3 regions of the Pseudochrobactrum algeriensis genome follow, and region 2 is predicted to be linked to each of the others. Evidence: predicted binding sites of a transcription regulator. Region 2 holds the regulator's gene; each other region holds the start of a gene.
What was found. Region 2 encodes LexA, which represses DNA repair genes until DNA is damaged. Its sites were predicted from a motif close to TGTTCNNNNTGTGTTCNG; they were not measured.

Region 1: a site for LexA is predicted at 4,500-4,517, ahead of KHQ09_RS05055 (PA0069 family radical SAM protein). Genes of this name have one in related genera too.
Region 3: a site for LexA is predicted at 5,102-5,119, ahead of parE (DNA topoisomerase IV subunit B). Genes of this name have one in related genera too.

The regions. Positions count from the first base shown of each region.
Region 1 covers NZ_CP075361.1:662,806-673,474, forward strand. The annotation lists gene KHQ09_RS05030 (F0F1 ATP synthase subunit A) at 1-597, shown strand, start outside; gene KHQ09_RS05035 (F0F1 ATP synthase subunit C) at 779-1,006, shown strand; gene KHQ09_RS05040 (F0F1 ATP synthase subunit B) at 1,118-1,729, shown strand; gene KHQ09_RS05045 (F0F1 ATP synthase subunit B) at 1,741-2,220, shown strand; gene KHQ09_RS05050 (ribonuclease HII) at 2,367-3,077, opposite strand; gene KHQ09_RS05055 (PA0069 family radical SAM protein) at 3,191-4,375, opposite strand; gene moaB (molybdenum cofactor biosynthesis protein B) at 4,539-5,087, opposite strand; gene KHQ09_RS05065 (4-(cytidine 5'-diphospho)-2-C-methyl-D-erythritol kinase) at 5,100-6,023, opposite strand; gene KHQ09_RS05070 (membrane protein) at 6,033-6,221, opposite strand; gene KHQ09_RS05075 (S49 family peptidase) at 6,335-7,189, opposite strand; gene nhaA (Na+/H+ antiporter NhaA) at 7,272-8,453, opposite strand; gene KHQ09_RS05085 (tRNA1(Val) (adenine(37)-N6)-methyltransferase) at 8,606-9,388, opposite strand; gene KHQ09_RS05090 (polyprenyl synthetase family protein) at 9,668-10,669, shown strand, end outside.
Region 2 covers NZ_CP075361.1:1,349,698-1,360,366, reverse strand. The annotation lists gene KHQ09_RS08365 (L,D-transpeptidase) at 1-489, opposite strand, end outside; gene secG (preprotein translocase subunit SecG) at 854-1,237, opposite strand; gene tpiA (triose-phosphate isomerase) at 1,350-2,114, opposite strand; gene KHQ09_RS08350 (SurA N-terminal domain-containing protein) at 2,407-4,296, shown strand; gene trpD (anthranilate phosphoribosyltransferase) at 4,350-5,372, shown strand; gene trpC (indole-3-glycerol phosphate synthase TrpC) at 5,374-6,171, shown strand; gene moaC (cyclic pyranopterin monophosphate synthase MoaC) at 6,175-6,651, shown strand; gene KHQ09_RS08330 (molybdopterin molybdotransferase MoeA) at 6,685-7,905, shown strand; gene lexA (transcriptional repressor LexA) at 8,112-8,834, shown strand; gene KHQ09_RS08320 (ComEC/Rec2 family competence protein) at 9,047-10,669, opposite strand, start outside.
Region 3 covers NZ_CP075361.1:1,494,730-1,505,398, forward strand. The annotation lists gene gatA (Asp-tRNA(Asn)/Glu-tRNA(Gln) amidotransferase subunit GatA) at 1-616, shown strand, start outside; gene KHQ09_RS08960 (GNAT family N-acetyltransferase) at 623-1,096, shown strand; gene KHQ09_RS08965 (Y-family DNA polymerase) at 1,161-2,420, shown strand; gene parE (DNA topoisomerase IV subunit B) at 2,706-4,907, opposite strand; gene KHQ09_RS08975 (DMT family transporter) at 5,353-6,285, shown strand; gene lipB (lipoyl(octanoyl) transferase LipB) at 6,356-7,099, opposite strand; gene KHQ09_RS08985 (hypothetical protein) at 7,282-7,728, opposite strand; tRNA gene KHQ09_RS08990 (tRNA-Leu) at 8,009-8,093, opposite strand; gene KHQ09_RS08995 (patatin-like phospholipase family protein) at 8,360-9,319, opposite strand; gene KHQ09_RS09000 (outer membrane protein) at 9,658-10,332, shown strand; gene hisI (phosphoribosyl-AMP cyclohydrolase) at 10,495-10,669, opposite strand, start outside.

The sequences.
Region 1 (10,669 bases), 690 kb from region 2:
ATTGTTCCGACTCGCCTGCAGTCAGTTTCTGAGATGGCCTATGAGTTTGTGGCATCCTCCTTGCGGGATTCTGCCGGTTCTCATGGGATGAAATTTTTTCCGTTTGTGTTCTCTCTGTTCACATTCATCCTTGTAGCAAACTTTATCGGTCTGTTCCCGTATTTCTATACCGTAACCAGTCAGATTATTGTTACTTTCGCGCTGGCGCTGCTGGTGATCGGAACAGTGATTATTTACGGTTTCTTCAAGCACGGTTTCCGCTTCCTCAAGCTGTTCGTGCCAAGCGGTGTTCCTATGGCTATCGTGCCGCTGGTATCCGCGATTGAAATCATTTCCTTCCTGTCCCGTCCGATCAGCCTCTCTGTGCGTCTTTTCGCCAGTATGCTGGCCGGCCACATCACCGTAAAGATTTTCGCAGGCTTCGTGGTTTCCATGGCTGCACTCGGTCCGCTCGGTGTTGGTGGTGCGATCCTGCCTCTGTTCATGACCGTTGCTATTACCGGTCTGGAATTCCTGGTCGCATTCCTGCAGGCCTATGTGTTCACTGTTCTGACCTGCATGTATATCAATGATGCAGTTCATCCGGACGGTCACTAACTGAAATTACTGCTGTCCGTTATCGGGCAGCAGTCTTGCCTATCTACCAATCAGGCTCTGCATTTTGAAAATACCTGTGTCTGACACATGATTTTGAAATAACAGGTCGCTCTGAAATATCACCGGCGGGTTTCCGCCAGAACTGAAATCCGCATTTATATCAATCCAGAAGGAGCTTAACATGGAAGCGGAAGCAGCAAAGTACATCGGCGCAGGTCTGGCCTGTTTCGGTATGGCCGGTACGGCTCTCGGCCTCGGCAACATTTTCGGTAGCTTTCTTTCGGGTGCACTGCGCAATCCGTCTGCCGCTGACAGCCAGTTCGGCCGTCTGGTATTCGGCTTCGCCGTAACTGAAGCTCTGGGCATCTTCTCGCTGCTCATCGCGCTTCTGCTCCTGTTCGCAGTTTAATCTTAAGCTGCCGGATTAAATCGGCCGCATATGCAAAAATCTCCTTGTGAGACCTGAAGGCATATGCGGCTGGTTATCGTTTATTAAGCCTGAGTGATAAGGGGAAAATGGATGTTCGTGTCCACGGCGTTTGCCCAAACCGCAACTGACTCTCAGCCGGCACCAGTGTCGGGAGCTGACAGTGGCAACTCTGTTGTGCACACTGAAACAGGTGTGGCGCACGATGCCGGTAAAGGCGTGTTTCCACCATTTGATTCCACCCATTATGCATCGCAGCTTCTGTGGCTCGCGATTACCTTCGGGCTGTTCTATCTGTTCATGTCGCGCGTTGTGCTGCCACGTATCGGCGGCGTCATCGAAACGCGTCGTGACCGTATTGCACAGGATCTGGAACAGGCTGCACGCCTGAAAACCGATGCTGACAATGCAATTGCTGCTTACGAGCAGGAACTGGCTGAAGCCCGCAGACACGCGGCTGTTATCGGTCAGGAAGCCCGCGACAAGGCAAAGCATGACATTGATGCTGAACGCAAAACCGTTGAAGCATCGCTTGAAAAGAAATTGGCTGAAGCTGAAGAACGCATCGCTGCCATTAAGGCAAAAGCGATGAGCGATCTCGGCTCGATTGCTGAAGAAACAACTGCAGAAATCGTTGAGAAACTGCTTGGCGGCAAGTCCGACAAAGCTGAAATCTCAGCTGCTGTTAAAGCTGTCAGCGCGTAAGGGAGACCATTATGGATGCAACATTTATTGCCCTCGTCGGTCTGATTATTTTCCTGGCGCTGTTGGCCTATCTTAAAGTGCCTGGCATGATCGGCCGTTCGCTTGATGAACGTGCTGCCAATATCGCCAAGGAACTGGACGAAGCACGCACCCTGCGTGAAGAAGCTCAGGCTCTGCTTGCTGAATATCACCGCAAGCGCAAAGAAGCTGAAAAAGAAGCCAGCGAAATCGTTGCTGCTGCACAGCGTGAAGCTGCAGCTCTCCTGAGCGAAGCAAAAGCGAAGTCGGAAGATTATATTGTTCGCCGCAACAAGCTGGCTGAACAGAAAATCGCTCAGGCTGAAAGCGATGCTGTTAATCAGGTTCGTGCATCTGCAGTGGAAATCGCTGTTGCTGCTGCCGGTTCGCTGATTGCAAATAAAATGGACGCAAAAACTGCCGGTGAAATGTTCAAAGCATCACTGGATCAGGTTAAAACCAACCTGAATTGATTGCAGTTCATAAAGTTCAAAAAAACGCCGCTTTATGCGGCGTTTTTTTATGTCTGAAATCGGGCTTGCTGTTCTGCGGCGATGCTTATTTCTTGCAGTTAAGGATATCCTGAAACCGGCTCGGGGGCGCGTATTCAGTATCTCGCTTATTTATCCGCTGTCCAGCGTCCCTTGATTGGCGCAAAGCTGTAGCGATGCAAACCGGTAATCGGCCCTTGTTCTTCAATCGCCTGCCGGTGCGCCGCAGTGCCGTATCCTGCATGTTTCTCAAGGCCGTAAGCAGGATGGATAAGACCTGCGCGTTCCAGCATCTTGTCGCGGGTGACTTTGGCAATGATCGAAGCGGCGGCAATAGTCAGGGATCGCTGATCCCCTTTGACCAGTGTCATGGCAGGGCAGGGCAATCCGCTTGGGGTTTTATTGCCGTCGATCAAAGCATAATCCGGACTGATTGTCAGACTATCCACGCAGCGCTTCATTGCCAGCAGTGAGGCTGCGAGAATATTGCTTTCATCAATGGTACGGGCACTGAGGCTGCACAGGCTGACTGCAAGTGCCTTTTCCATGATGCTGTTAAACAGCCGGTTGCGCTTGGCAGCGGTGAGCCTTTTTGAGTCATCCAGACCTTCAGGCAGATTATCAGGGTCGAGGATCACGCAGGCAGCAACAACAGGCCCTGCAAGAGGGCCGCGGCCGACTTCATCGAGCCCTGCAATCAGTTTGTACCCCTGAGCTTGCAACTGCTGCTCATGGCTGTAATCCGGCGTGAAGATTTCAGATTTGTCAGCCTTTATCTTGGCTGGCGACTTCGGTCGCTTTTCAGAAAAAAGCGGAGAATCAGATGGTGCTTTACTCATGTGCTGAGATTGCATCCTATCTAATTCTCCGCAAGCCACATCGCAAAAAGGGGGGCACGATGTGGAAGGCTGCTGGCAAAAGGACGGGCAGCCTATATCTGCTGGAGGGCAGATCAGAAAAGCGAGAGCTGAACGCCGCTTGTTTGCGGCGGGGTGAACAGATCACAACGCAGGCGCCGTTTATGAATATTCAGCCCGAGCTTTTTAGAGGTAATCTCAAAACGCCGGCCAATTTGCCATGCATAAGGACCATCACCACGCATCCGCTTGCCCCATTCCGCATCATAGTCCTTGCCGCCGCGCATTGAGCGCAACAGGGACATGACATGGCGGTAACGGTCAGGAAAATGCTGCAGCAGCCAGTCCTTGAAGAGGGGCGCGACCTCATAAGGCAGGCGTAGCAAGACATATCCGGCCTCGCGTGCGCCCATCGCATAGGCGGCATCCAATATACGTTCAATCTCGTGGTCATTGATGCCGGGGATCACAGGGCCAAGCATCACCGATGCCGGAATACCTGCCTCATTCAGCTGTCGGATGGCCTGTAAGCGCAATCCCGGAGTTGAAGCACGCGGCTCCATATTCCGTGCTAATTTGGCATCCATCGTGGTGACAGAGAGGGCAACCTTTGCCAGACCACGCTCGGCCATCGAACCCAGAATATCAATGTCGCGGGTAACCAGTGCGGATTTGGTGACGATGCCGACCGGATGATTGGCGGCATCCAGCACACTCAATATATCCCGCATAATCCGCCATTTCTTTTCTACCGGCTGATAAGGGTCTGTATTGGTGCCAATGGCGATCGTCTTGGGAATATAACCGGCTTTGGAAAGTTCCTTTTCCAGCAACCGTGCTGCATCGGGTTTAGCAAAGAGTTTGGTTTCAAAATCAAGACCGGCAGACAGTCCCATATAGCTGTGGGTAGGGCGGGCGAAGCAATAAATACAGCCATGCTCGCAACCGCGATAAGGATTGATTGAGCGGTCGAAATTAATATCCGGCGAGTCATTGCGGGTGATAATGGTGCGCGGCTTTTCGATTTGGACTTCTGTCTTGAACGGTTCCAGCTCTTCCAGAGAGTTCCAGCCGTCATCACTGTCGATACGTGTCTGACTTTCAAACCGGCCGGAAGGATTGATACCGGCACCACGTCCGCGACGGCGGCTGTGGTCAATCCGCAAGCCGGTTCCGTCAACAATAGCATTTGCCTGATCTGTGCGCTCCGATCCGAAGACTGCCGGACGGGAGAAGACGGCCTGATCGGCTGGTCCGAAAATCTCCTGTAAAATTGCCATAGCTTTCTCCTTGCCGGAAATGCAGAGGCATGACCGGAGCAAAACAATCAAAATGAAGCAATGAATACAGCGCGAATTATGCGACTCTGATGCGCCGTTTATGGTTCAAATTTAATCTGAAAATAAGAACAAAGCAAGAACTTAATTTATGTCTTTTTAGCAGTCAGCTTTTGCGTTTCAAATGCTCATCAAGGCGCGGCATGATTTCAACGAAATTGCACGGGCGGTGACGATAGTCGAGCTGCTGGGCGAGAATACCGTCCCATGCATCGCGGCAAGCGCCGCCGGAACCCGGCAGGACAAAAACAAATGTCTGGTTGATGAGACCGGCAGTTGCGCGGGACTGGATCGTGGAAGTACCGATCTTGGCATAGGACTGCTGATGGAAGATCACTGAAAACCCGTCCATACGCTTGTCGAAGACCGGCTCCAAAGCGTCAGGTGTCACATCGCGTCCGGTGAAGCCGGTGCCGCCGGTGGTAATCACCACATCAATCGCCGGATCTTTGGACCATTGCACAACCAGCTCGCGGATTTTTGCAGCGTCATCAGTCACGATCTGCCGGTCACGCAACAAATGGCCTGCCTCTTCAATACGGGAGGCAAGAAATGCACCGGATGTATCGGTTTCCAATGTCCGGCTGTCTGATACCGTCAGCACCGCAATCCCCACCGGAATGAACGGACGCTCGGCTTTGGCTGTATCGGACATGGTTGTCTCCGGTTAAATCTTGTCGGGCAGGGTCGTGGTTGCGCAGACAAACCAATGCGGATTTTGCTGTTGCAAATGCATTACCGCCTGTTGCGCCTGATCCTCTGTATCATAAATGCCGAAGCAGGTCGCGCCTGAGCCGGACATTTGCGCATATTGTGCGCCGCTGTCCCGCAAAGTCTGGAGAATTTCCGGCAATTGCTGTGCAAGCTCTGCAGCGGATGGCAGCAGATCATTGCGGGTTGATTGCAGGAAGTTGCAAAGCTCCGCCTGACTATTCAAGCGTGTCAGTTCCGGCAGTGCAGGATTATCACGCTTCTGCATATGTTTGAAAATCTGGGGCGTGGAAATTGCTGTTCCGTCATTCACAAGCACCAGCGACAATACCGGCAGGCCGGACAGCCGCTGCACATCTTCACCGATGCCCTTGGCAATCAATGCACCGCCGTTGAGCTGACCATGCAGGCACATCGGCACATCAGCGCCAAGCTGAAGGCAAATCTGCTCAAGCAAAGCCTGTTCCGCTTCGATATTCCACAAGCGCAAGAGCAGCGCCAGTACTGTGGCGGCATCGCTAGACCCGCCGCCGATACCGGAAGCAACAGGGAGATTTTTTTCCAGATGAATGGCAACGCCGGAGCTGTGCTGCGGAAAATGCGCGCGCAGAAGATCACGCGCTTTTAAAACAAGATTGTCGCCATTGGCTGGCAGCCCCGCACCAAAGCGGCCGGAAAGCGTAAAACTGTCTTCCTGCGTAGAGGAAACTGTGAGTTCGTCACCGTAATCGGCAAAGGCAACAAGCGTATCCAGCAGATGATAGCCGTCCTCGCGCCGTCCGGTCACATGCAACGCCAGATTAAGCTTGGCATAGGCTGTGGCGCGAAGATGTGAGGCAGTCTGTTGGCTCGCTGCCTGTGAAGCTAAAATATCTGGCATGCTTTAGGATCAGTCTTTATCTGCCGGACGGTAAACACCGGTTTTCGGGTCGCGCACCAGCGTGCCACTGGCTCCTGTGCGAGCTTCCTGTTCGGCCTGACGAACTTTCTGGGAAACACGCGCCGCTTCGCGCTTGAAGGAGCGATAGCCATAGATCGCAGCTGCAACCAGAAGGATCAGAAAAATCAGCTGTGGCATACCGGCTCCTTTCCGGAAAAATAACATGCCTGTTGATTTAATCAGGCTGTAACCTCGTTTCAAGAAGCTCTTATAGCATCTTATTCTGATGATATTATGATAACATATGCCTGTTACAGGCCATAGCGTGACCAAAGAGCTTTTTCTTCGAGTACATTCATCAGGCTTTCACCTGCTGCGCCAAGCATTTGCGCATGAGAAATACCGCCGGTATTTTTGCGCCCCAGCAGTCCGCGCGAAGGCTGGATCAGATTAAGCTTGGTTTTTTCGCCATAGAGCTTGCGCAGATGTGAGCGCATATCATCCAGACCATCAATCAGCCCGAGCTGCAAAGCTGTAATGCCTGTCCAGAACTGACCGGTGAAAAGATCGTCATTGTCCTGCAATTTACTGCCGCGGCGCTCTTTCACCATATCAATAAAGGTCTGGTGAATTTCCAGTTGCAGCGCTTTGATATGTTCGACATCCGATGCTTTTTCCGGCTGAAACGGATCCATCGTGGCTTTGTTTTTACCGGCTGTGTACACGCGGCGCTCAACGCCGATTTTCTTGATCAGTTCGGTAAAGCCAAAGGAAGCGGAAACCACGCCGATTGAACCCAGAATGGAAGACGGATCAGCAATAATCTCGTCTCCGGCAATAGCGATCATATAGCCGCCGGAAGCCGCCACATCCTCAACAAAGACATGGACTTTCTTGTTCTTTTCTTCGGCCAGGTCACGGATGCGCTTATAGATCAGCCGCGATTGTACCGGTGAACCGCCGGGGGAATTAATGCTCAGCGCCACAGCGGGACTGTGCTTGTTGTCAAAGGCTTTTTCCAGCTGAACCGCGATGCCTTCGAGCGACAGATTTTGCCGTAAAGGGCTGTTGCCTGTCATGATCGCACCGCTCAGCCGGACAACCGGAATTTCAACACTGGAAGCCCGGAAGCGACGCGGGATAACACGGCTGATAAGTGACGGCACTGAAAATCTCCGGTGTGAAAATGCAGACGATAAAATAGTTTTCACCCGCTGTTATAGCCACAGCGGGTGAAAACTGAACCTGTTATTTTACAGCGCGGTTGCGTGTGGAAATGCGCAGCAATGCCCAGCCACAAACGGCGGAGAGCAGGGAGCCGAGCAGAACACCAATCTTGGTTTCGCTGTGCAGCAGGTCATTGTCAAAGGACAGCAGGCCGATGAACAGGCTCATGGTAAAGCCGATACCGCAGAGCAGTGCCACACCATAGAGCTGTGTCCAGCTTGCACCCATCGGTTTGGTGGCAATCCCTGCACGGATAGCAATCCATGCGGCACCGAAGACGCCAATCTGCTTACCGACAAACAGGCCGAGCGCAATACCGAGTGTGAGCGAGTCACCAAGGATCGACGGGCTCATGCCGGCGAAAGAAACGCCCGCATTGGCAAAGCCGAAGATCGGTACAATGACAAAGCCGACCCATTTTGCCAGCGCATGTTCCAGCGTGTGCAGCGGGGAGCTCATATCATCAGGGCGGCCAAGAGCCGGCTTGATCGGAATAGTCAGCGCGGTCAGCACACCGGCAACCGTTGCATGAACACCGGAGCGCAGTACAAAATACCAAAGCACGGCACCGAGGATCAGATATGGAGTGAGGCGCATAATGCCCATCTTGTTCAGAACAAACATCAGCGCAAAAATACCGGCAGCACCGGCGAGATAGAGCGTGGCAATATCGGCGGTGTAAAACACGGCGATAATCGCAACGGCCGCAAGGTCGTCAAGAATGGCGAGTGTTGCCAGAAACACTTTCAGGCTGGTCGGAACGCGTGGGCCGAGCAGCGACAGCACACCGAGTGCAAAGGCAATATCGGTTGCCGACGGAATAGCCCAGCCGCGAATGGTTTCAGGATTTGACCAGTTGAAACCGGCAAAAACCAGTGCCGGAACAATCACGCCGCCCGCGGCGGCAATGCCCGGCAAAGCGCGGTTCGACCAGCTGGCAAGCTGGCCGTCGAGAAATTCACGTTTGATTTCGAGGCCAACGAGAAGGAAGAAGACGGCCATCAGCGCGTCATTAATCCAGTGCAGAACGCTCATCGGGCCGAGCTTGCTCTCCAGAACCTGAAAATATGTGGCTGCAAGCGGCGAATTAGCAACGATCAGAGCCAGAGCAGCGGCAATCATCAGAGCGATACCGCTGGCGGATTCACTGTCGAGCCAATGGCGGAGCGTTGAGAAGGGGCGCTTGGTCTGGCTTTGTGTCATCCGGTATCGGCCTTTTTCTTTGCGGGCAGCGTTTTGACAACGCTCAACCCTTGATCTGTCCTCAGAGTTCCGCGCTTTAAATAGAGCGAAAGACCTGTTCGGACAGTCCGTGTTTTCGGGAAAATGTGCTCCGTCCTCCTGAACAACAACCGTTACAGGCTGTCGCAACCATTAATGAGGCTTTCTGCACGTGGCGTAAATTCATGGCCGGAACTTTTATGCAAAATTAACGGCGGCGCAAGGAAAACCGGAGCGCGGCTGCCTTTTATGCCCGTAATTACGACACGGATGGCCGGTTCATCCGGTCTGGCATAGAGCGGAAGAATTGCGATGCCGCCAAAACGGCGCTCCATCGCGGACAGAATTTCATTCAGATTAGCGGGGCGTGCGATAATCGCAATATTCCCGCGCGGGCGTAAAATGCCGGATGCTGTGCGTATCCAGCTTTCAAACATGCCCTGATGCATCACATGCGCCTGTGCCTTTAAATCGTCCGGCGTGGCACGGTCATGGCTCTGGTTGAAAGGCGGGTTCATAATCACATAGTCAAACTGATTATCAGCCAGCCCTGCTTCATGACGGGCTGGGCCGGTCATTGTCACATCAGCCTGCAGGTATGACAGACGGCCATGCATATGGGCATTTTCGGTCAATGCGCAGGATTTTTCCGCATAGAGCAGCATTTCCGGTGAGCGTTCAATCAGGGTGACATCTGTGCTTGCGCAGCGCGAGGCAACGGCCAGTCCCGCCGCACCGGCACCGGCACCGAGATCTGCTACTGTACCTTTGAAATCCGTTGGCACCGCACTTGCCAAAATCATGGCATCAATCCCCGAACGGTGACCTTTTGCGGATGGCTGCACCAGGTAGAATGCACCACGGTGAAAGGCATCAAGAGTTTCGCCATAGGGCAGAGAGCTGAACGGAGCAGACATAAAGACGGCAGTTTCCTGACTTGTTGCAGACTGAAAGCGATCAAACCGGCTTTAACCGATTCTGTATAGAGGCGGTGAAAGCCGCAATTCTGTTTGCTGACAGCAATTTGACATCTTATATCAGCAGAATATGCTTTATTGTGTTGTGTTGCGGCTCGCAACACTTGCCTTTAGCACGGCTTTTGGTGCATTTGACGCTTGAGCATAAAGGCCGCCTTGAATAATGTGTGGCTATAAAACGGGTCTCATTATCAGGCCGCGTGAACTGGAGATATGGCATTGGGTGTGGTTCTCAATCTCGATGAGAAAAAAAATCAGCAGGCGTCCATTCAGAAGCTGGTTGATCTGACGAAAGCGGATATGGGACGTGTCAATGCGCTTATCCTGTCCAAGGCCGGTTCTGATGTTGAGATGATACCGGAAGTAGCCAATCATCTGATTTCATCGGGTGGTAAGCGTTTGCGTCCGATGATGACGCTCGCTGCTGCAGCCATGTTCGGCTATGAGGGCGAAGGTCACGTGCAGCTCGCAACCAGCGTTGAATTCATGCACACGGCAACGCTTCTCCATGATGATGTGGTGGATGAGAGCGATCTGCGCCGCGGCAAAAGCACCGCGCGGATGATCTGGGGCAATCAGGCCAGCGTTCTGGTCGGCGATTTCCTGCTCGGTCAGGCTTTCAAAATGATGGTGGATGTCGGCTCGCTCGACGCGCTGGATGTGCTGGCAACTTCGGCTTCGGTGATTGCCGAAGGTGAAGTGATGCAGCTCGCCGCCGCTAAAAATATGGAAACCACGGAAGACGAATATCTGGCCGTTATCAAAGCCAAGACTGCGGCGCTGTTCTCTGCTGCTGCCGAAGTTGGTCCGATCATTGCCGATGCTCCGCGTGCACAGCGTCTGGCGCTGCGCTCCTATGGTCTCAATCTCGGTCTTGCTTTCCAGCTGATTGATGATGCGCTGGATTATGGCGGTTCGGCTGCGGATCTCGGCAAGAATGTGGGTGATGATTTCCGGGAAGGTAAAATCACTATGCCGCTGCTGCTCAGCTATCGCCGTGGTTCTGAAGAAGAACGCGCTTTCTGGAAATCATCCATTGAGCAGGGCAATAATGATGATGAAGCCTTGCAGAAGGCTATCGGCCTGATGACCAAGCATGGTTCAATTGCTGATACCGTACAGCGTGCCCGTCATTTTGGCGAAATCGCCCGCGATGCACTGGCTCCGCTGCCGCAGAGCCCGCAAAAAGATGCTCTGATTGATGTGATTGATTTCTGCATC
Region 2 (10,669 bases):
ATAGAGCGCGCGTGAACCCAGCGGGTTGCCCAGACCACCATCCATACCGTTTTTGAAACGGCCGTAATGTTCAGGGCTGCGCTTGACCATGTCTGCGGTCGGAATCCAGCGCGGCCATTCACGCTTGGCATTGATTGTACCGGTGCCCTTAAATTCCAGACCGACTTTACCGACAGCAATACCGTAACGGCGGGCTGTGGTTGGTGTTTCTACCAAATAAAGGAAATATTTTGCCGGATCGACAACGATTGTCCCTACCGGATAGCCCGAGAAGGCAACAGTCTGTGCCTGATATCTCGGATCAATATTATATTTGCCTTTGGCAGCCTTCTGGGTTGTGGCTTTCTTCTTCTCCGGCTTGGCGGCTTTAGCCGTCGTATCCGTTGATGCGGCCGCAGCAGCCGTCTGGGCGGCAGCCTGACCGGTGAGAGCGGAGAAACTTAAGCACAAACCGGCAAAACCGGCGATGAGAACACGGGATGAAATCATGGGGCTTTCTCAAAACACTCTTTTATGTCTCATCAGCACGATGAGCCGAAGATGAGGTGTAAACAGGTTGCTTGCTGATAGGCCAAACTCACCCATCTCTCAACGGGCAATATGTTACCCACAAGCTAATCCCGTCGCCTATGGCAAGCCTGCAACACTTTTATTGCAAATACATCAGAGCATTTAAAGTCATCAAAAATACTCTGATGTACATCTTCACGCATTATCCTACGCATCGAAGCAGGAAAGAAAACAGTCCAGCGAACTGTTTTCCCTTGCGAAGGCGGTTCCCACTTTTGCTGGAAATGCTTAAAATAAAAAAGCCTCCGCGAAGGAGGCTTTTTATCATTCATAAATCCGGCTCTTACTGAGAGCTCGGAACCTGGCTTGCAGGTGCGGCAGGCTGTGCCGGCGTGCTTTCCGGTGTTGTTGTACCACCGCCGAGTTGATCCAGAATACCGTTGCCGCCTGCAGGTGCAGTCTGTGAGCTGCCGGCAGGGATACGGTTGAGAATATCTGTCGGACGTTCGCCGTTCATAGCGATAATGCCCAGAAGCAGCGAAGTTGCAAAGAAACCTGCGCCCAGAATGGCTGTCGTACGGGTCAGAGCATTGGCAGCACCACGAGCCGACATGAAACCTGAACCACCACCGATACCAAGACCACCACCTTCGGAACGCTGAATCAACACAACGCCGACAAGTGCGAGAACGATCAGGAGATGTATAACAATAAGAACGGTTTGCATGGGTTTCCGGACTGCTTTCTTATAGGAGTAGAAACGGCTTTCTACACGGATTTATCCGACAATCCAACCCCCTGCAACCGAATGCTTGCAAGGGATTGATATTTATTCAAATTCAGAGCACGCGATAGGCGTCGCAAATTGCGAGAAAATCGGTAGCTTTCAGGCTGGCACCGCCGACAAGCGCGCCATCCACATCAGCAACACCGAGCAATTCAACAGCATTATTCGGTTTGACCGAACCGCCATAGAGCAGACGCAGATGCGCGCCCTTGGCGCCGAAACGCTCAATGAGCTTCGAGCGGATGAAAGCGTGTACCGTGCGCACATCTGAAACGGTTGGTGTCAGGCCGGTGCCGATTGCCCAGACAGGCTCATAGGCAACAACGGTATTTTCCGGTGTCACACCTTCAGGTAGCGAATCTGCGATCTGCTGACCAACGATTTCAAGGGTCTGATCGGCCTGCTTCTGTTCAGCGGTTTCGCCAACGCAGACAATCGCGGTCAGACCGGTTTTCCAAGCGGCCTGTACTTTGGCGCAAACGGCTTCACTGGTCTCATGATGATCTGTACGGCGCTCGGAATGACCGAGGATCACATGGCTTGCGCCTGCTTCTTTCAGCATCAGTGCAGAAATATCGCCGGTATGCGCGCCTGATTCTGCTGCATGGCAATCCTGACCGCCAACGCCGATAGCATCGGTTTCCGGTGTGGCCGCAGCACGCGAAATAAGAGTGGAAGGTACGCAGATCACAACATCGAACTTACGACCGATATCCGTGCTGAGATTGGCAGCGATTGCGCGCAGTTCACCCAGCTGTTCGCCGGTGCCGTTCATCTTCCAGTTACCCGCAACAAGCGGACGTATTTCCGGGGTCATTACACCCTCCTCACCAATGATTTCAGCCGCATTGCATAGCGGCTTCTGACACGGCCTCGCCGGTTTAGACCGGTGCGGCAGAGCCGGTTCGTGCCCAAAACTGAAACCGCTCTAGCAAATTCAGACCTGAAAGCAAATCCCCAAACGCATCGCTCAACATGGCTTTAACGGCAATAATGCCACAATTCTTTTCGTTCTTAGTGCCCTGAAGGCAGGTTTCCGTTTGACTGCATTATCATCGGCGGCTATCCCCTTATTTAACAAAGTGAGTTTACTCCACAAAGGTACTTCTATGCTTGACAGCTTGCGCACTGCATCCAAATCATGGGTCTCGAAATTCTTTCTCGGTCTTCTCGTCCTCTCTTTTGCAGCATGGGGTATCGCAGATGTGTTCCGTGAAGGTTTCAGCGGCAATGCTGTTCTGGAGGCCGGAGGCTCATCCGTATCACCGACTGAATATCGTCTGGCCTATGACCGTCAGGTGATTGCTGTTTCCAACCAGCTGCGTCAGCAGCTGACCCGCGATCAGGCTAAAGCGCTCGGCATTCCGTCACAGGTAACCGGCCAGCTGGTTGCAGGCGTGCTGCTTGATGAACAGGCACGCCAGATGGGTCTGGGCATGTCGAAAGATCACCTCGCCCGTCTTACCGGTGAAGATCAGGCATTTCTGGATTCCAGCGGCCGCTTCTCCAACAACCAGTTTAACGCAGTGCTGCGTCAGGCCGGTATGAGCGCGCAGGACTATTTCAACAGCCGCACCAAATATGCGCTGCGTCAGCAGATCGTTGAAGCTGTGTCAGACGGCATGAGCGCACCGGACACATTGTTCAAGGCGCTGGCGCTTTATGACGGTGAAAGCCGCACAGTTGATTACATCACGCTGACTCAGGAAAAAGCCGACACAATCGCCACGCCTGATGATGCTGAACTGAAAAAATGGTATGATGGCCATCTCGGCAATTACCGCGCACCGGAATATCGCAAAGTCAGCTATGTGCCGCTTGAAGCGCAGGACATCGTCAACGAAGCCGATGTAATGCCGGAAGAGATTCAGGAATATTACAAAAAGAACATTGCCCGTTTCTCGACTGAAGAAAAGCGTACTCTTGAGCAGCTGAATTTCGCCAATGAAGAAGAAGCAAAAGCAGCTTCGGATAAAATCAAATCCGGCACCAGCTTTGCTGATCTTGTTACCCAGAGCGGTAAAAAGCCTGAAGATGTCAAACTCGGCACATTTGTAAAAGGCGATCTGCCGGATGCAGTGATTGCTGATGCAGCTTTCGCTCTGCCTGCCAATGGTACAAGCGATGTTGTAAAAGGCGCATTCGGCCCTGTGCTGCTGCATGTCAGCGCAATTGAGACTGCAGCTGTGAAAACAGAAGCAGAAGTTGCACCGGAAATCCGTAAAACTCTGGCTCTGACACAGGCGCTGACCTCGCTGAATGCGGTTCATGACTCGTTTGAAGAAGAACGCGGTAATGGCGCAACGCTGGCGCAGGCTGCTGAAAAGCTGAAGCTCAAAGTTAAAACCGTAGAAGCTGTTGATGTGAACGGTAATGCTCCGGACGGTAAGCCGGTTGCTGATCTGCCGCAGCTGCCTTCCTTCCTGACCTCTGTTTACCAGTCGGATCAGGGCATTGATAATGATGCACTGCCAACTCCGACCCGTGGTTATATCTGGTATCAGCTGGATGGCGTGACACCTGCCCGCGACAAAACATTTGATGAAGTCAAAGATCAGGTTGCAGCCGAGTGGAAACAGGATGAAGCAGCAAAGCGTCTGACAGCCAAAGCTGAAGAGCTGCGTAAGCGTCTTGAAGCCGGTGAAACTCTGGATGTTCTTGCTCAGGAAGCCGGCGTTGAAAAACAGACCAAACGCGGCCTGACCCGTACTGCTACAGATTCTGAACTGTCCGAGGCTGCGGTTGCGCAGATCTTCGGCGGTGCAGAAAATCTCACAGGCGTTGCAAGCGGCATCAATAAAGAAACCCAGATCCTTTTCAAAGTGATTGAGACAACCGAGCCTGCCGGTGTCAGCGCGGAAAGCCTGCCACAGGGCACACGCGATGCGATTTCCTCACGCATTGGTGACGACCTGCTGGAACAGCTCGTCGGCCGTCTGCAGAGCGAATATCCGGTTAAAATCAATCAGACCCTGATGGATCAGGCTCTTTCCTTCTAACGCCTTCTCACCTTTGAAGGCAGGCGGAGCCTCACTAAAGATTCGAGTACACTATGTCAGATTTCAAAAGCTACATTGCCAAAGCTGTTACAGGCACACCTTTAACTCAGGCGGAGTCCAAAGCAGCGTTTGACATTATGATGTCCGGCTCCGCCACCCCTGCCCAGATCGGCGGTTTTCTGATGGCTCTGCGTATGCGCGGTGAAGCCGTTGCAGAAATTGCAGGCGCTGTGGAATCAATGCGGGCGAAAATGATCCCCGTCGATGCACCTGCCGGTGCAATTGATATTGTCGGCACCGGCGGCGATCAGTCCGGTTCCTATAACGTGTCCAGCTGTGCAGCCATTGTGACTGCGGGCGCAGGCGTGATCGTTGCCAAACACGGCAACCGCGCTTTGTCCTCGCGCTCCGGTGCGGCAGATACACTGGCAGAACTGGGCATTAATATTGAGGCCGATCCGGCAACAATCAGCCGCTGCATTCATGATGCAGGTCTTGGCTTTATGTTTGCGCCGATGCATCACTCTTCGATGCGCCATGTCGGCCCTGCCCGTGTAGAGCTTGGCACCCGTACAATTTTCAACCTGCTTGGCCCGCTCGCCAATCCGGCTGGTGTTAAACATCAGCTCGTCGGTGTTTTCTCCCGCGACTGGGTACTGCCGATCGCCAAAGTGCTGAAAGAGCTCGGCTCAGATCATGTCTGGGTTGTTTATGGCGATGGTCTGGATGAAATGACCACCGCAGGCACCACCAATATTGCAGCGCTGCATAATGGTGAAATCACCGAATTTAAAATCACACCGGAAGAAGTCGGCCTGAAGCGCGTTGCTTTTGACGCTCTCAAAGGCGGCGATGCACAGCACAATGCGGCTGCCCTGCTGCGCGTACTTGGCGGTGAAGCCGGTGCTTATCGCGATATCGTGCTACTCAATGCCGGTGCTGCATTAGTGATTGCCGGCAAGGCCAAAGATATCAAAGAAGGTATTGCCCTTGCTGCACAGTCGATTGACAGCGGCGCGGCCAAAGCCAAACTCGATCAGCTGATTGCTGTATCGAACAGCAAGACAAGTGAATAAAATGACCGATATTCTCAAAAAGATCGAAGCCTATAAGCTTGTTGAAATTGCAGAAGCCAAATCACGTTTGCCATTGGCAGACGTGAAAAAAGCTGCGGCCGATCAGCCGCCTGCCCGTGGTTTCCTTAAAGCATTGGAAGCAAAGCAGGCTGCCGGTTCTTTCGGTCTGATTGCGGAAATCAAAAAAGCCAGCCCGTCCAAAGGTCTGATCCGTCCGGATTTTGATCCGCCTGCATTGGCAAAAGCCTATGAAGATGGTGGTGCGGCCTGTCTTTCTGTTCTGACAGATACACCAAGTTTTCAGGGTGCACCGGAATTCCTGCAACAGGCGCGCGCTGCCTGCTCTCTTCCAGCGCTACGCAAAGACTTTCTGTTTGATCCTTATCAGGTCTATGAAGCACGTCATTGGGGTGCGGATTGCATTCTCATCATCATGGCAAGTGTTGACGATGCTATGGCACAAGAGCTGGAAGACACAGCCTTTTCGCTTGGCATGGATGCATTGATCGAAGTGCATGATGAAGCGGAGATGGAACGGGCACTCAAATTGTCTTCACGCCTGCTCGGCATCAACAACCGCAACCTGCGTACTTTCGAAGTTGATCTTGCAGTTTCTGAGCGTCTGGCAGCCATGGTGCCGGATGACCGCCTGCTGGTTGGTGAAAGCGGTATCTTCACCCATGATGATTGCCTGCGTTTGCAGAAATCCGGCATCTCCACCTTCCTGATCGGTGAAAGCCTGATGCGCCAGCAGGATGTGGCCAGTGCAACCCGCAAACTCCTGACCGGCAAAGAGTAAATTATGAGCAAGCTGACACATCTCGATGAAAGCGGCGCTGCGAATATGGTCGATGTCGGCGACAAAGCCGAGACTATGCGCATTGCGACCGCATCGGGTTGTGTCACGATGCAAAAACAGACGCTTGAGCTGATCCTTTCCGGCAATGCAGCCAAAGGCGATGTAATCGGCACAGCCCGTCTTGCCGGTATTATGGCCGCAAAGAAAACATCTGATCTGATACCGCTTTGCCATCCATTGATGCTGAGCAAAGTCTCGGTTGATATCGAGCCGGATGAGGCGCTGCCTGGTTTGCGGGTCAGTGCGACAGTCAAACTGACCGGCAAAACCGGTGTGGAAATGGAAGCGCTCACAGCTGTCTCCGTCGCCTGCCTGACGATTTATGATATGGCAAAAGCTGCCGATAAAGGCATGGTCATCGGCAATATCGCCGTCGACAGCAAAACCGGCGGTAAATCCGGTGACTGGCAGCGCTCTTAGCATATCGCTCTTATTTTTTACGGGGTAGGTTTCATGGCATTATTACCGGTTGATGAGGCTTTGCGGCTTTTGCTCGCGGATAAAATGCCTTCCGGCCATGAGCACGTCGCTCTGCATGAAGCCGGTGACCGTGTTCTTGCTACTTCGATCTTTGCCTCATTCAATCAACCGCCTTTTGATGCCTCGGCTATGGATGGCTATGCCATTCGCTTTGCTGATGCAGAACAACTGCCGGTGACACTGAAAGTCATCGGTGAATCTGCTGCAGGCAAAGGCTTTGACGGTACAGTCAGATCCGGTGAGGCTGTGCGTATTTTTACCGGTGCGCCAATGCCTGCCGGTGCCGACACGATTGTCATTCAGGAAGACACGCTGCAGGAAGGCAATCTGGTCACATTGTTACGGGATGTGGGCAAGAGCCGTCACATCCGTTTCAGCGGGCTGGATTTCAAAGATGGCGAATGTCTGCTGCAAACCGGTCATCTGCTTGATCCGGCATCGCTCTCTTTGGCTGCAGCGTCCGGCCACGCACAATTGCAAGTCTATAAACGCCCTAAAACAGCTATTCTTGCTACCGGCAATGAGCTTGTGCCTGCGGGCACTGTTCCTGCGGCAGATCAGATCGTCAGCTCCAACAGTTATGGTGTCGCAGAAATTGTACGGCGCAATGGCGGCACGGCAGATGATCTGGGCATTGTGCCGGATGATTTGGCCCTTATCGAACAATCCATTCGCAATGTTGCAGCTTCGGATGCAGATATTCTGATTACGCTTGGCGGCGCATCCGTCGGCGATCATGATCTGGTGCATAAAGCACTGACCAATTGCGGCGTTGAACTCGGCTTTTACAAAATCGCCATGCGTCCGGGCAAACCGCTGATGTTCGGCCAGCTGGATCGCGAAGGCAAAGTGCCCCTGCTCGTTCTTGGTCTTCCAGGTAATCCGGTTTCCAGTCTCGTTTGTTCCTATGTGTTTCTGGCGCCGCTGGTTGCGCGTCTGGCAGGCAAAGCCGCGACCACCTATATTGCCGGCGCCAGACTGGCACAGGACATGGCTGCCAATGGCAACCGCCGCGATTATGCCCGTGCGGCACTAACCCGCAACAGCGATGGCGAGTTACTGGCAACGCCTCTGCCGGTGCAGGATTCTTCCATGCTGACCGTCATTACCCGTGCGGATGCTCTGCTGATCCGTGAGCCCTTTGCGGAAACAGCTAAAGCCGGTGATCGCTGTCAAATCCTGATGATACGCTGAAATCCTTTAAACAATCGGATTAATCACTTTTAAAGCCTTGCAGAACAATACTGGAACATATAGTGTTCGTTCTGGGTTTGTTTTAAAAATTGATTCTCGCAACCGCGCCCCGTGCATGCGGTTATGCGTTTAGTCCGCACGACTTCATTATCTGCCACCATAATTTCAGTAAACGGCAGATAATATAAAGGCTTTGGGAGCGTATAATGCTGACGCGTAAACAACATGAATTATTGCTGTTTATCCATGACCGCCTGAAGGAAAGCGGCATTCCCCCTTCGTTTGACGAGATGAAAGAGGCGCTCAATCTCGCTTCCAAATCCGGCATTCACCGTCTGATTACAGCTCTGGAAGAACGCGGTTTTATCCGTCGTCTGCCAAACAGAGCGCGTGCGCTTGAAGTTGTGCGTTTACCGGATTCGATTGCACCAGGTCTCAACAGCCAGAAAAAATTCTCACCAAGTGTCATTGAAGGCGATCTCGGCAAAAAGAATGTCACCGAACTGCCTAAAAAAGCAGCGTCTGCAGCCGATCCGGAAGCACCTGCCGGTATCAGTGTTCCGGTGATGGGGCGTATTGCAGCCGGTGTACCGATTTCTGCGATCCAATCCCAGACCCATATGATTACCCTGCCACCGGAAATGCTTGGCAGCGGTGAGCATTATGCGCTGGAAGTTAAAGGCGACTCGATGATCGAAGCCGGTATTCTCGACGGCGATACAGTGATTATCCGCCGTGGTGATACTGCAAATGCCGGTGAAATCGTTGTGGCTCTGGTCGATGATGAAGAAGCAACACTCAAACGCTTCCGCCGCAAAGGCGCATCTATTGCGCTTGAAGCTGCCAATCCGGCCTATGAAACCCGTATTTTCGGTCCTGACCGCGTACGTGTTCAGGGCAGACTGGTTGGTCTGGTACGCCGCTACTAATATGCCAGCGGAGCGGAAACCGGCATTACTGCCGGTTTTCAACTACAGGCAGTTTATTGCTCCTGCTGCATATTCTTGCATGGGCAATAACGGGCCATTTTAAGTATTGCACCTCCCGATACAAATAGTGCCCTACAAGCTATTTTCGCTGCACTATTATGCTGTGACTACGCATTCATAATAGCTACGGTCAGAAAAAGGTGTGACAGTTCTTATTTTGGATCTTCCAGATTGCGGGCAGCACGGGACCAGAGGCGGTAGCTATGCCAAGGTCGTTGCGGCTCTCCCACTGCAAACACGACCTGCGCCTGTTCCGGCTTATATGCCAAACCAGCTTGATGCACTTGCGCCTTTATAGTCGCACTTTGCTGCATAGTTGGAAAAAGAGTTTGTGCTTTGTCTGTATGCTTGTGGCTATCCGGTTTCAGATAAATCTCTGCCACGCCTTGTAGTGCCAGTTGCTGGCGGGTGATGATAACAGGGGCACTTCGCGTTACTGCCCCTGTAATAATGCTGGCTTTTCTATCGGGACAAGACAGGTTTCCCGCATAAGCGAGAACGATAATATCACCGATATTACAGGCAATATCTGCCGCAGACCGGTTTTCCGCATAGATCAGCACCTGCCCGTTTTGCAGATCAAAACTGCATAACCCGTCCTCACAGACAAAACCTCCGGAATTTGCCGCGCTGCTATTATCCGGCGTTTTAACCTCATGGATTCTGTAGGCCTTGCGCCAGTTATCCGTTGTGAACGCAGCCGGTCGCGCACGGTTTACATAAAGACTATTGTTCTGGCGGACTGCAACCAGTCTGGCATCTTCCGAGATAATAATATCCGGCAAAGTGTTCATACTCAGTACAATCCCGCCAAGGATCAGAAAGAACAGCGATATCAGCCGCAAATGACTGGTAAAGATCATTGCTGTAAGCATTGCCGCTGTCCAAAGCAACAATACCGGCACGGGCAACAGGCCGGGGACCAGATCAGGGGAAAGTCCGGCAACAAAATGCGCAATCCATTTGACCAGCTCAATGCCTTTGCCCATCACCTGTAAAGGCAGCCATTCCAGTCCTAAAGGCATCAGCAGCAGAGATAGCACAGCGAAAGGCATAATCAGTACCGAGATCACCGGCAGTGCCAGTGCATTTCCCAGCATGCCAAGCGGTGCCATATTGTTAAAATGAAAGGCTGCAAAAAGCCCGCTGGCCGTACCGGCTAAAAGCGAAGTCGCCGCAATCCCGCCAAGCCAAATCCTGAGCTTACCCCCCAATGTCGTCTGCCGCATTACCTGTTCATTGCTTTGTCTCTTGCGTAATTTCCACCATGCAAAGCCTGCAATCAGCGCACCGGTTGCCGAGTAAGACATCTGAAAACTCGGCCCCAGAATTTCATGCGGTGTCACAAGAATACTGAACAGCGCTGCAATCGCCAGATTGCGCAAGGTCAGAGCTTTACGATCTAAAATCACCGCACAAAGCATCACGGCCAGCATGATAAAACTACGCTGTGCCGCCACATCTGCACCCGACAAAGCCAGATAAAAACCGGAAGAAAACAGCGAAATCAGTGCGGCGATTTTCTTCACCGGATAATACAGCGCTAAAGACGGGAACAGTCCCGCAATGCCACGCAGGCTCACCATGACAATAGCTGCTGCCAGCGCCAGATGCAGGCCGGAAATTGAGAGAATATGCGCCAATCCTGCAATGCGCAGCGCCTCATTGGTTGTCACGCTGATCCCTGCACGCTGGCCGGAGATCAGCGCTGCTGCCACCGCCCCTTCTTCGCCGGGCAATGCCTGCATAATCCGCCCGCCGATTACAGCCCGTAT
Region 3 (10,669 bases), 150 kb from region 2:
TCAGTGGCTGAAAGATGCCGGTGCGGAAGTTGTTGACATTTCGCTGCCGCATACCGAGCAGGCACTGGCTGTTTATTACATCGTGGCTCCGGCCGAAGCATCGTCGAACCTCGCACGTTATGACGGCGTTCGTTACGGCCTGCGTGTACCGGGTAAAGACATTGTTGAAATGTACGAAAACACCCGCGCGGAAGGTTTCGGCAAGGAAGTCAAACGCCGCATCATGATCGGCACTTATGTGCTGTCAGCCGGTTATTATGACGCCTATTACGTCAAGGCGCAGAAAATCCGCACGCTGATTAAGAAAGACTTTGAAGATGTGTTTGCTGCCGGTGTGGATGCAATCCTGACACCAGCAACGCCATCCGCGGCCTTCAAGCTGGGCGACAAGGAACTGGCCGCTGATCCGGTGAAAATGTATCTCAATGATATCTTCACCGTTACTGTGAACATGGCTGGCCTGCCGGGTATTTCCGTACCTGCCGGTCTGTCCGAAAATGGTCTGCCGCTCGGTCTCCAGCTGATTGGTCGTCCGTTTGAGGAAGAAGCACTGTTTCAGGCAGCTCATGTGATTGAGCAGGCTGCAGGCCAGTTCGCGCCTAAACGCTGGTGGTAACACCGCATGCAGCTCCGGCAGGCAACAAACGCTGATCTGGCGATGATTGCCCGTATCGGAGCTGATGCATGGGCTTCCCACATATTCAGTCATGAAACAGAAGAGCCGGATCAGCGCAGACGCGCTGAACTGGCTTTTTTGCATTCAGCGCAGGATTATCTGGATTATATTCTCGTCGCTGAACAGGATGGCGTGATTTGCGGCTGGGGCGCACGCGATACCAATCAGAACTATGTATCTGATATCTGGGTGGATCCGGCGCATCACGGGCAGGGCATCGGTACATTGCTGGTTGATGCATTGCTGGCACAAATTGTTATGCTCGGATTTCAGACTGCGGAAATCGGCACCCATGCACGCAATTTACCTGCAATAAAGCTTTATGAGAAATGCGGCTTTCGAATTATCCGCCGCTATGAAGAATGGTCAGCCAGTCTGGCGCGGGTTGTGGAAAAGGTGAAAATGCAGGCTGATCTGTAATTCAGGCTTGCCAAAATCATTTAATGTTCCTATTTTGTTCTGCGATAGTTGCGGAACAAATACCATGCGTAAACCTGATCTGCCGGAACGGCTTTATCTCGATTTTGACAGTTTTTTTGCCAGTGCCGAGCAGCAGATGAATCCTGCTTTGCAGGGCAGGCCGGTGGGCGTTGTGCCTCATGCCAGCGAATTTACCGGCCTGATCGCGGCTAGCAAAGAGGCCAAGAAACTTGGTCTGAAAACCGGCACATCGGTACGTGAGGCACGGGCAATCTGTCCTGAGATTGCGATTGTGGAAGCGCGGCCGGATGAATATGTCAAACTACATCACAAAATACTGGATATTATTGATACGGTGCTGCCGATAGGCAGCGTGCGCTCCATTGATGAACTGGTTTGCCGCTTGCTGCCGTCGGAGTCCCGACAGGCAGAGGCTTTGGGACTGGCGATTAAAGCGGCATTGCGTGAAAAGCTAGGCTCAGCACTGACCTGTTCTATAGGCGTTGCTCCCAATGAGCTACTGGCCAAGATCGCAGCGGAAATTGACAAGCCGGACGGGTTGGTGATTGTGCGGCCGGAAGATATTCCTCATCGCTTTCTGGAGCTGAAACTACGTGACCTTCCGGGCATTGCCGCCGGTGTGGAAGCACGCCTGCTGCGCTCCGGTATTACGACGGTTGAAGAGCTCTGGAAGATCAGCCCGAAACAAGGTCGGGCGATCTGGAATAGTGTTGAGGGGGAGCGTTTCATCGCTGGATTGCATGGCTATGCGGTGGAGAAACAGGAAACGCATCGCCGTATGTTTGGCCATGGTCGTGTGCTGCCACGGGACTGGCGTCAGCCCGATAAAATTCTGCAATGCGCGCGGCTGCTCTGTATGAGTGCCTCGCGCCGTTTGCGTAAAGAACATTATCGCGCCGGTGCTCTGGTCTATGGCTGGCGGATCAAGGGGCAGGAATCCGTCTCGGTTGAAGGTGTGTTCCCGCCGTCACGGGACGATCATTGTTTTCTCACCTGTCTCTCACAGTTGCACAGGCGACTGCTCATGCACCCTTCGTTTCGCAAGGCTGATTTCCGGCAGGTCAAGAATGTGCATATTTATCTGCATCATCTGTCCGGTGAGGTGGTCGACAGTCACGACTTGTTTGATGAGCCGCAAGACAAGCAGCGTCAGCAGCGCTGGGAACAGGTTTCAGATACGCTTGACCGCGTGCGCAAACAATTCGGTTCGGATGTTCTGAGCCTCGGACCATCTATTGCCCCCGGCTCTTATATCGGCGGTAAAATCGCTTTTGGCCGCATTCCTGATCTGGATGATTATTGAGCGTTATTGAAGTTTGAAATAGCTCAAATACCCATTGCGGTTGGTATTCAAGGAAGAGAATAACCAAGGCGATTTATTGGCTGATATGTCCTGCTATCAGACACCGTGCGCATTCCCAAAAGTGGAAAGCGTCTACACTTGGAAATCAGGTTGCCAGACTGAGTTCTTGTCTTGTTTTTCATTGAGAAAAATACGGATAAAATAATAGAGCATTTCTTCTGTTTCAGAACGAACCGGAAATGTTCCATAAAAAAAGCCGGTGTTGTCACCGGCTTTTTCATTTCATTAAATATCCAGCTCCTGAACGAATTCAGCATTTTCCTGAATGAAGCGGAAGCGAGCTTCCGGCTTGGTGCCCATCAGGTCATCTACCGTAGATTTGGTCGAACCGTTTTCATCTTCCACCAGATCCACGCGCAGCAAAGTACGTTTCTTCGGATCCATGGTCGTTTCTTTAAGCTGGTCGGCACGCATTTCGCCAAGACCCTTAAAGCGGCCGATTTCGATCTTGCCTTTGCCGGTAAACACGGTGCGCATCAACTCATCTTTATGCGCATCATCGCGGGCATAGGCAACTTTGCCACCCTGACTAAGACGGTAAAGCGGTGGCACAGCGAGATAGAGATGCCCGCCGGTAATCAGCTGCGGCATTTCCTGATAGAAGAAAGTGATGAGTAGTGAAGCAATATGCGCACCATCGACGTCAGCATCGGTCATGATGATGATGCGGTCATAACGCAGATCATCTTCACGATAATTCTTGCGTGTGCCGCAACCGAGTGCCTGCACCAGATCACCGATCTGCTGGTTGGCTGTCAGCTTGTCACGGCCGGCACTGGCCACGTTGAGGATTTTACCGCGCAGCGGCAAGATCGCCTGATTGGTTCGGTTACGCGCTTGTTTTGCAGAGCCGCCCGCCGAGTCACCCTCAACGATGAATAATTCCGCACCGGCAGCCGAATTCTGCGAGCAGTCAGCCAGCTTGCCCGGCAGACGCAATTTTCGTGTTGCAGTCTTGCGGGTGGTTTCTTTTTCCTGACGGCGGCGCAGGCGCTCTTCCGCACGCTCAACCACCCAGTCGAGCAGTTTCGAGGCTTCCTGCGGCGAGGCTGCCAGCCAGTGATCGAACGGATCGCGGATCGCATTTTCCACGATGCGCTGCGCTTCAACTGTTGCCAGCTTGTCCTTGGTCTGACCGACAAATTCCGGTTCGCGAATGAAAACTGACATCATACCGGCGGCAGAAATCATCACGTCATCAGTGGTAATCACCGAAGCGCGTTTATTATTGGTCAGTTCCGCATAGGCCTTGAGACCGCGTGTAAGCGCCAGACGCAGACCCGCTTCATGCGTACCGCCTTCACCGGTCGGAATGGTGTTACAATAGGAATGGACGAAACTGTCGCCGCCATACCATGCAATCGCCCATTCAACGGCACCGTGACCGCCTTGTTTTTCAGTCTTGCCGGAGAAAATCTCTCTGGTGACCATAAATTCTTTGCCGAGCGAGGCGGCGAGGAAGTCCTTCAGACCACCCGGAAAATGGAAAACAGCTTTTTCCGGAATGCCTTTTTTTGGATCGAGCAAAGACGGGTCGCAAGACCAGCGAATTTCAACGCCGCCGAACAGATAGGCTTTTGAGCGTGCCATGCGGTAAAGGCGCTCAGGATCAAATTTCGCATTCTTACCGAAAATATCCGGATCGGGATGGAAGCGAACACGCGTACCACGGCGGTTATGCACTTCGCCCAGTTCTTCCAGATCGCCCAATGGCAGGCCGCGCGAAAAGCGCAGACGATAGAGACGACGGGCACGCGCCACTTCGACTTCCAGCAAGTCGGACAGTGCATTGACCACGGAAACACCAACGCCGTGCAGACCGCCGGAGGTTTCATAGGCCTTGCCGTCAAATTTACCACCCGCGTGAAGCTTGGTCATAATCACTTCAAGCGTGGATTTGCCCGGCACCTGCGGGTGGTTTTCAACCGGAATACCGCGGCCGTTATCGCTGACAGTCAGAAAGCCTTCAGCATCGAGATTAACATCAATGAAATTGGCGTGACCGGCAACAGCTTCGTCCATCGCATTGTCGATGACTTCGGCAAACAAATGGTGCAGTGCTTTTTCGTCGGTACCACCGATATACATGCCCGGACGTAAGCGTACCGGCTCCAGCCCTTCAAGAACACGAATGGCGGAGGCGTTATAATCGCTGCCATCGGAACTTGCCGGAGCAGAACGGAGTTCCGCGACAGGTGCAGAAGTCGGAGCGGGGCGAAGCTCTGCGACAGGTTTTGGAGCAGGTTCAACGACAGCAGGTTTCACGGCAGGAGCAGGGCGCAACTCTGCTGCTGGCTTTGCAACAGGTGCAGGCTCAAGAGGAGACGAAACAGTTTCGGCAACACTGACCGGAGATTCAGACTGTATCGCCTGACGTCCGCGTGCATTGCTGAGAATATTCGAAAAAAGATCGTCGCTATTATCCATGTGAAATGGCTGGCCTGTTCGTTCAAATAGATACGGAGCATTTTGCTGCTGAAAGAATGCTTCAGCTTCGCATAAATGCGGGAAAACAAAGTTACGAAACGGATTTTCTGTTTCAGGAAAACCGGAACCGCTTCGGAATTACGGAAAATCGAATCACAGATAGTTTGGCATGTTTATATCGCTAAAGCGATAAAGGTTCTCTTTACGTTCCTGTTTAAATGCCGGTAATCCTGACTTTTCCGCAGATTTATTTTGTTTGAACAATTATATCGGAATTGTCAAATCATGCTGGAACCAATCCGCGACAGCATAGCGGGCTCTGTGTCCTTATGGTGACGGTTTGGCACAATCAGACAAGGGGCGGGAGAGAGTGGTTGCTTAAACATATAAGCCGTGATGAGAACAGAGAATGAAATGAAGGCGGCTCTGCCGCAGGGGAATGAAAATGCAAGACCGGTTACAGCCGCATGTGCGCGGAATGATTACGATGATCTGTGCCATGCTTATTGTGCCGCTTATGGATGCAACCGGCAAATGGCTGGCAATGGAAGAGAATATTCCGCCTGCCACCATCAGCTTCATGCGTTTCTTTGTGCAGGGGCTGATTAGCTTAGGTGCAATTGTCCTGTTCAGTCGCGGACTTGGCCTTAAAACAGAGCATCTCTGGGGCAATCTGTTTCGTGGCTGTCTGCTTGCACTCGGCAGCCTGTGCTTTTTTACGGCGGTAAAATATATGCCGTTGGCCGATGCGCTGGCCGTGTTCTTTGTTGAACCGCTCATTCTCACAGTTCTTTCTATGATTTTTCTTAATGAGAAGGTGGGCTGGCGTCGTCTCAGTGCCGTGCTGGTTGGTCTGCTCGGAACCGTGATCGTGATTCAGCCAAGCTGGAGCGTGTTTGGCTGGGTATCGGTTCTGCCGATGATTTCAGCTTTTCTGTTTGCAGTTTATCTGGTGCTGAACCGTAAATTCGGCCTCAATGAGCGTCCCGTCGTCATGCAGCTTTATGCCGGTATCGGGGGCAGCATTATGGGGCTGGCTGTTATGATCTTCGGTGAGGCTGCGGCTATTCCCGATCTGCAATTTGTGTTGCCTACCTCGCTGTTCCCGTGGTTTATGCTGATCATGATCGGTGTCTTTGCAGCCAGCGGACATTTGCTGGTAGTGCAGGCATTTCAGCTGGCACCGGCATCTATTCTTGCGCCATTTCAATATGTCGAAATCGTTATGGCCGTGACCGTTGGGCTGATCTTCTTCGGTGATTTCCCAAGCCTGTCAAAATGGTTCGGCATCGCCATTATTATCGGTTCCGGTATTTATGTTTTCATCCGCGAGCAAAAGCGCAGTGCGGAAGCGGAGAAGGCAATGCTTTCCGCATGAGTGAAAAAAGTAAAGGCGGCTCAAAAGCCGCCTTTATCATTTTAAAACAACATGTTGTTTAATGTTTTTATTATTTCACATCGCCAAAAACATCATTGAAACTTTGCTTCAACGCCACATCCAGATCATCCATGGAGACCGGCAACCCCAGATCGACAAGACTGGTTACACCATGCTCGGCAATGCCGCAGGGAACAATGCCGCCGAAATTTTCAAGCTGCGGCTCTACATTGATGGAGATGCCGTGAAAGCTGACCCAGCGACGCAGACGAATACCGATTGCAGCAATCTTGTCTTCAGCCATTGAGCCATCGGCGAGGCGCGGTTTTTCAGGGCGCATAACCCAGACACCCACGCGGTCTTCGCGGCGCTCACCTTTGACATTAAAGCTGTTGAGCGTGCGGATGATCCATTCTTCGAGTGCTGCCACAAAGGCACGAATATCCTCGCGTCGCCGTTTCAGATCCAGCATAACATAGGCAACGCGCTGCCCCGGACCATGATAGGTAAACTCACCGCCGCGTCCTGTCTTGTAAACCGGGAAACGATCGGGGGACAGCAGGTCTTCTTCACGTGCACTGGTGCCTGCAGTATAAAGCGGCGGGTGTTCTATAAGCCATACCAGCTCATTGGCCGTACCGTCACGAATGGCTGCGACGCGGGCTTCCATAAACGCTTCAGCATCCGGATAGGTTGTGAGGCCGTCGGCAACCAGCCATTCAACAGGCGGAGAGCCGTCAGCAGCCTGAAAACGTGCAGATAGATCATTACGGTTTGTCGCAGGGCGACTCTGTGCAGGGGAATTTTCTGTCATAATGGCATTCAGGTAGAGATTACAGCTCAAAAAATCCAGATGGCAAATTGACCGCTTTTCTTTGAGAGGATCTACTCTGTACGCATCAGTTGTTGTGATGGCAGGTGCAACAACACTATCGCCATGCCGCTATGTTAAGTAACCAAATTACAGCAATGGAGCTCGGGGTGTTGCACAAGGCTTTATTCTGTATCCTTTAGCCAATAGTGCTCACGAATATTTTGAGCGTTTTTAATCACGAATTCTGCAGTTTGAGGGTCTCCGCCTTCAAATGTCTCAGGATTAGCTCCACACAGAAGTGCGAATAACTGCTGATGCGCTAAGGCGACATAATAATCCTGTGGCGGCGCATCTTCATCGATTCCGGCCGCTTTTAATTCATTCGCCGTTTGTGCGTAGGTATCACTGAGAGATTTCTTGATCGCAAGCATCATCCTGCGCTCATTTTGTGTTTTGATGTCGGAGTATTTCTCTTCCATTGAAGGTGTCAGTGAGTTGCGTGTGCTCAAAGGGGTTTCCTTAGCTGAAAGTGCAATAGTGATAATCAAGTCATAAAATATGCGGGTGGTGAGATTGTGCCGCACCTTATCGATCACCAGTGCTTCGGTAAAGCGAGTCATTTTGCCCATAAAGGCTGTTGTCAGCGGCCTGTATCTGTGACGGTGTCAATGATCTGCTTATTGGTAATTATCGAGGAAACTTAGCACTCATGCATATGCAAAGGAGGGGTAAAGTATGTTTCTTTATAAGAAGCTATCTCAACTAATCTGACAAGATGAGGGGCTTGTTTTAAATTAGGAAGTAAAATCAATAGGTATTTTGAAATAGAAGTAAGGGGGAAACGCATTTAATAAGCTTCAATAGGTCTTTGCTATTGTTAGCTTTTTCTTCCTGATTGTAAGGAGAGAATGGTGCGGTCGAGAAGACTCGAACTTCCACGGGTTGCCCCACAGCGACCTCAACGCTGCGCGTCTACCAATTCCGCCACGACCGCACTGTGTGGTAGAAACCGAACTGCTTCGGTGAGGGCGATGTAGCAAATCACTATTGCAGTGACAAGCCAAATTATTCGTTTCATTGCATTTTTTTAAAAGTAATTCACAGAAGCCCGTTTTTCTCCCGCAAAACCGCGTTTTTATAATCCCTTCAATAGGATGAAGCGGGGCTATTTTCTTCACTGGGTAGTTGGTCCGCCATATTTTCCGGAATCAAACTGTCAAAAAACTGAAAAGATTCGTCTTTTGAGCCGGAATTTTTGATTCAAAAGATGACGCGTTGCAATCTTTCAATATTTTCCAGCTGTTTGCGGGTTTCCTGATAGCCGATATCAATAGTTTCAGCCGCGCGGTGAAACTCGGTCAGGCCGATATGGCCGATGCTTGGCATCAAAGCGATGTCCGGCGGATCGCCGGCCATACGGGCGCGCGAGATTCTGTCCTGTATAATATTGAAAGCGTCCATCATGACGCCGGTTATGCCCAAGCGCGATTCATGGCTTATGACACCTGCCTGAGCAGGGCTGATTGTGTCTTCCTGTCCGGCGCGTGCTGGACTTGTATATTTGACAACGGCTGCGCGGCCGAACTGGTCGTAGTTGAGATTGACGGCCAGAACCAATTGCTGCTCATAGGCGCGGCATACGGAAACCGGAACCGGATTGACCAATGCACCGTCCACAAGCAGCCGGTGGTCGTAACGGATAGGTTCAAAAACGCCCGGCAATGCATAAGAGGCGCGCATTGCCATAATAAGTGAGCCGGTGGAGAGCCAGATTTCGTGACCCGTACGTAATTCAGTGGCGACGGCCACATAAGGACAGGGCAAGTCATCAATATTCAATCCGTCGAGATGCTGGTGCAATTTGCGATCCAGTTTCATGCCGCCGAATAATCCGCTGCCACGAAATGTAATATCCATCAGGCTGAACATGCGTCTGCGTGTAAGGGAGCGTGCAAACTCTTCCAGCTCATCCAGTTTTCCTGCCAGATAGCAGCCGCCCACAAGTGCCCCTATTGAGGTGCCTGCTATCATAGATATTTTGATATTGGCTTCATTGAGTGCGCGTAATACGCCGATATGTGCCCATCCGCGTGCCGAACCGCCGCCTAAAGCAAGAGCAATTGGCTGGGGTGTTTTAAGAATAACAGGTTTGGGAATTTCCGCCTGAGCCGGTGCATTGGCAGCAGCAGTCGTGCGGCGGCGCGGTACCCATGAAAGCATGCAATATCTCCCGAATATACCTGTGTTTGCAACCAGAATACAGGAACAAGTATATTCAGACTATGGCTTTCATGCGATTGCAGTGCAAGGCAATTTATGCAGTTATAAATTGCAGAAAACGCATAAAACAATCTGAATTATGTAAGTTTAATGTAATTTTAATTATTATTAATTGTAAATTAAGTAATTATATTGAAGTTTATTTGTGTTTACTCTGACTTTGTAAATTAACGCAATAGTAACCATAAGTTTTTCTGAATATACATGTTGCAATATTGTTACAGCATTTTTGTCCGGTTGGTGTAAAACAAGATCAAGAAAGATTTTGAGGTTCTCCCATGTTTAATAAAGTCATCCTCGCTGCTTCCGCAGCTGTTCTGTTCTCCGGCACTGCAATGGCTGCAGACGCTATCGTTTACAACGAACCTGCACCAGCCGTTGAAGTGAATACCTTCAGCTGGGAAGGCGGTTATGTTGGTGCCAATGCCGGTTACGGTTTTGGTAAAATGAAAGAAGACGGCGTCAGCATCAAGCCACGTGGCTTTGTTGGTGGTGTGCAGGCTGGTTACAACTGGCAGTTCGACCAGATCGTTGCTGGTATCGAAGCTGACTTCCAGGGCTCGACCATGAAGAAATCCGTTGATTTCTACGATGCAGCCGGTGCTTACGAAGGTACTGTAAAGGGTAAAGTTCAGTGGTTCGGTACTGTTCGCGGTCGTCTGGGTGCAGACATTGCTGAGCGCACCATGCTCTACGGTACAGCCGGTCTTGCTTATGGTAAAGTGAAGATCGAGGGCTACGATGTTGTTGATGGTTATGAAAGCGCTTCCAAGACCCGCGCTGGCTGGACTGCAGGTGCCGGTGTAGAGCACGCCTTCACAGACAACGTAACTCTGAAGACAGAATATCTCTACACTGACCTGGGCAAAGTTAAGTTCAGCGACGGTGCAGATGTATCCAAAGTTAAAACCAACTTCCACACTGTGCGCGTTGGTGTAAACTACAAGTTCTGATAATCTGACGGGAGGTGAAGGACGCCTCTTATGTCTTCAAAATTTCTTTCGCCGGATTTGATATTTGGCGAAAGAACCGTCCTCCAGACAAAAAGCCCTGCGTAATTAATATTACGCAGGGCTTTTGTGTTTTGTGTCAATAAACAAACCTAATGGTTTGGTTTATTTATGTAAAATGACGTTATTACCTGAAATATCTACCGTGCGGTAAAAGCAGGAGTGACGATCTGTGTGGCATGTCGGGCCATTACCGGCAACTCTGACCTTGAGCCATAGGGCATCCTGATCGCAGTCTGTGCGCATTTCGATAACAGTCTGCAGATTGCCGGAAGTTTCG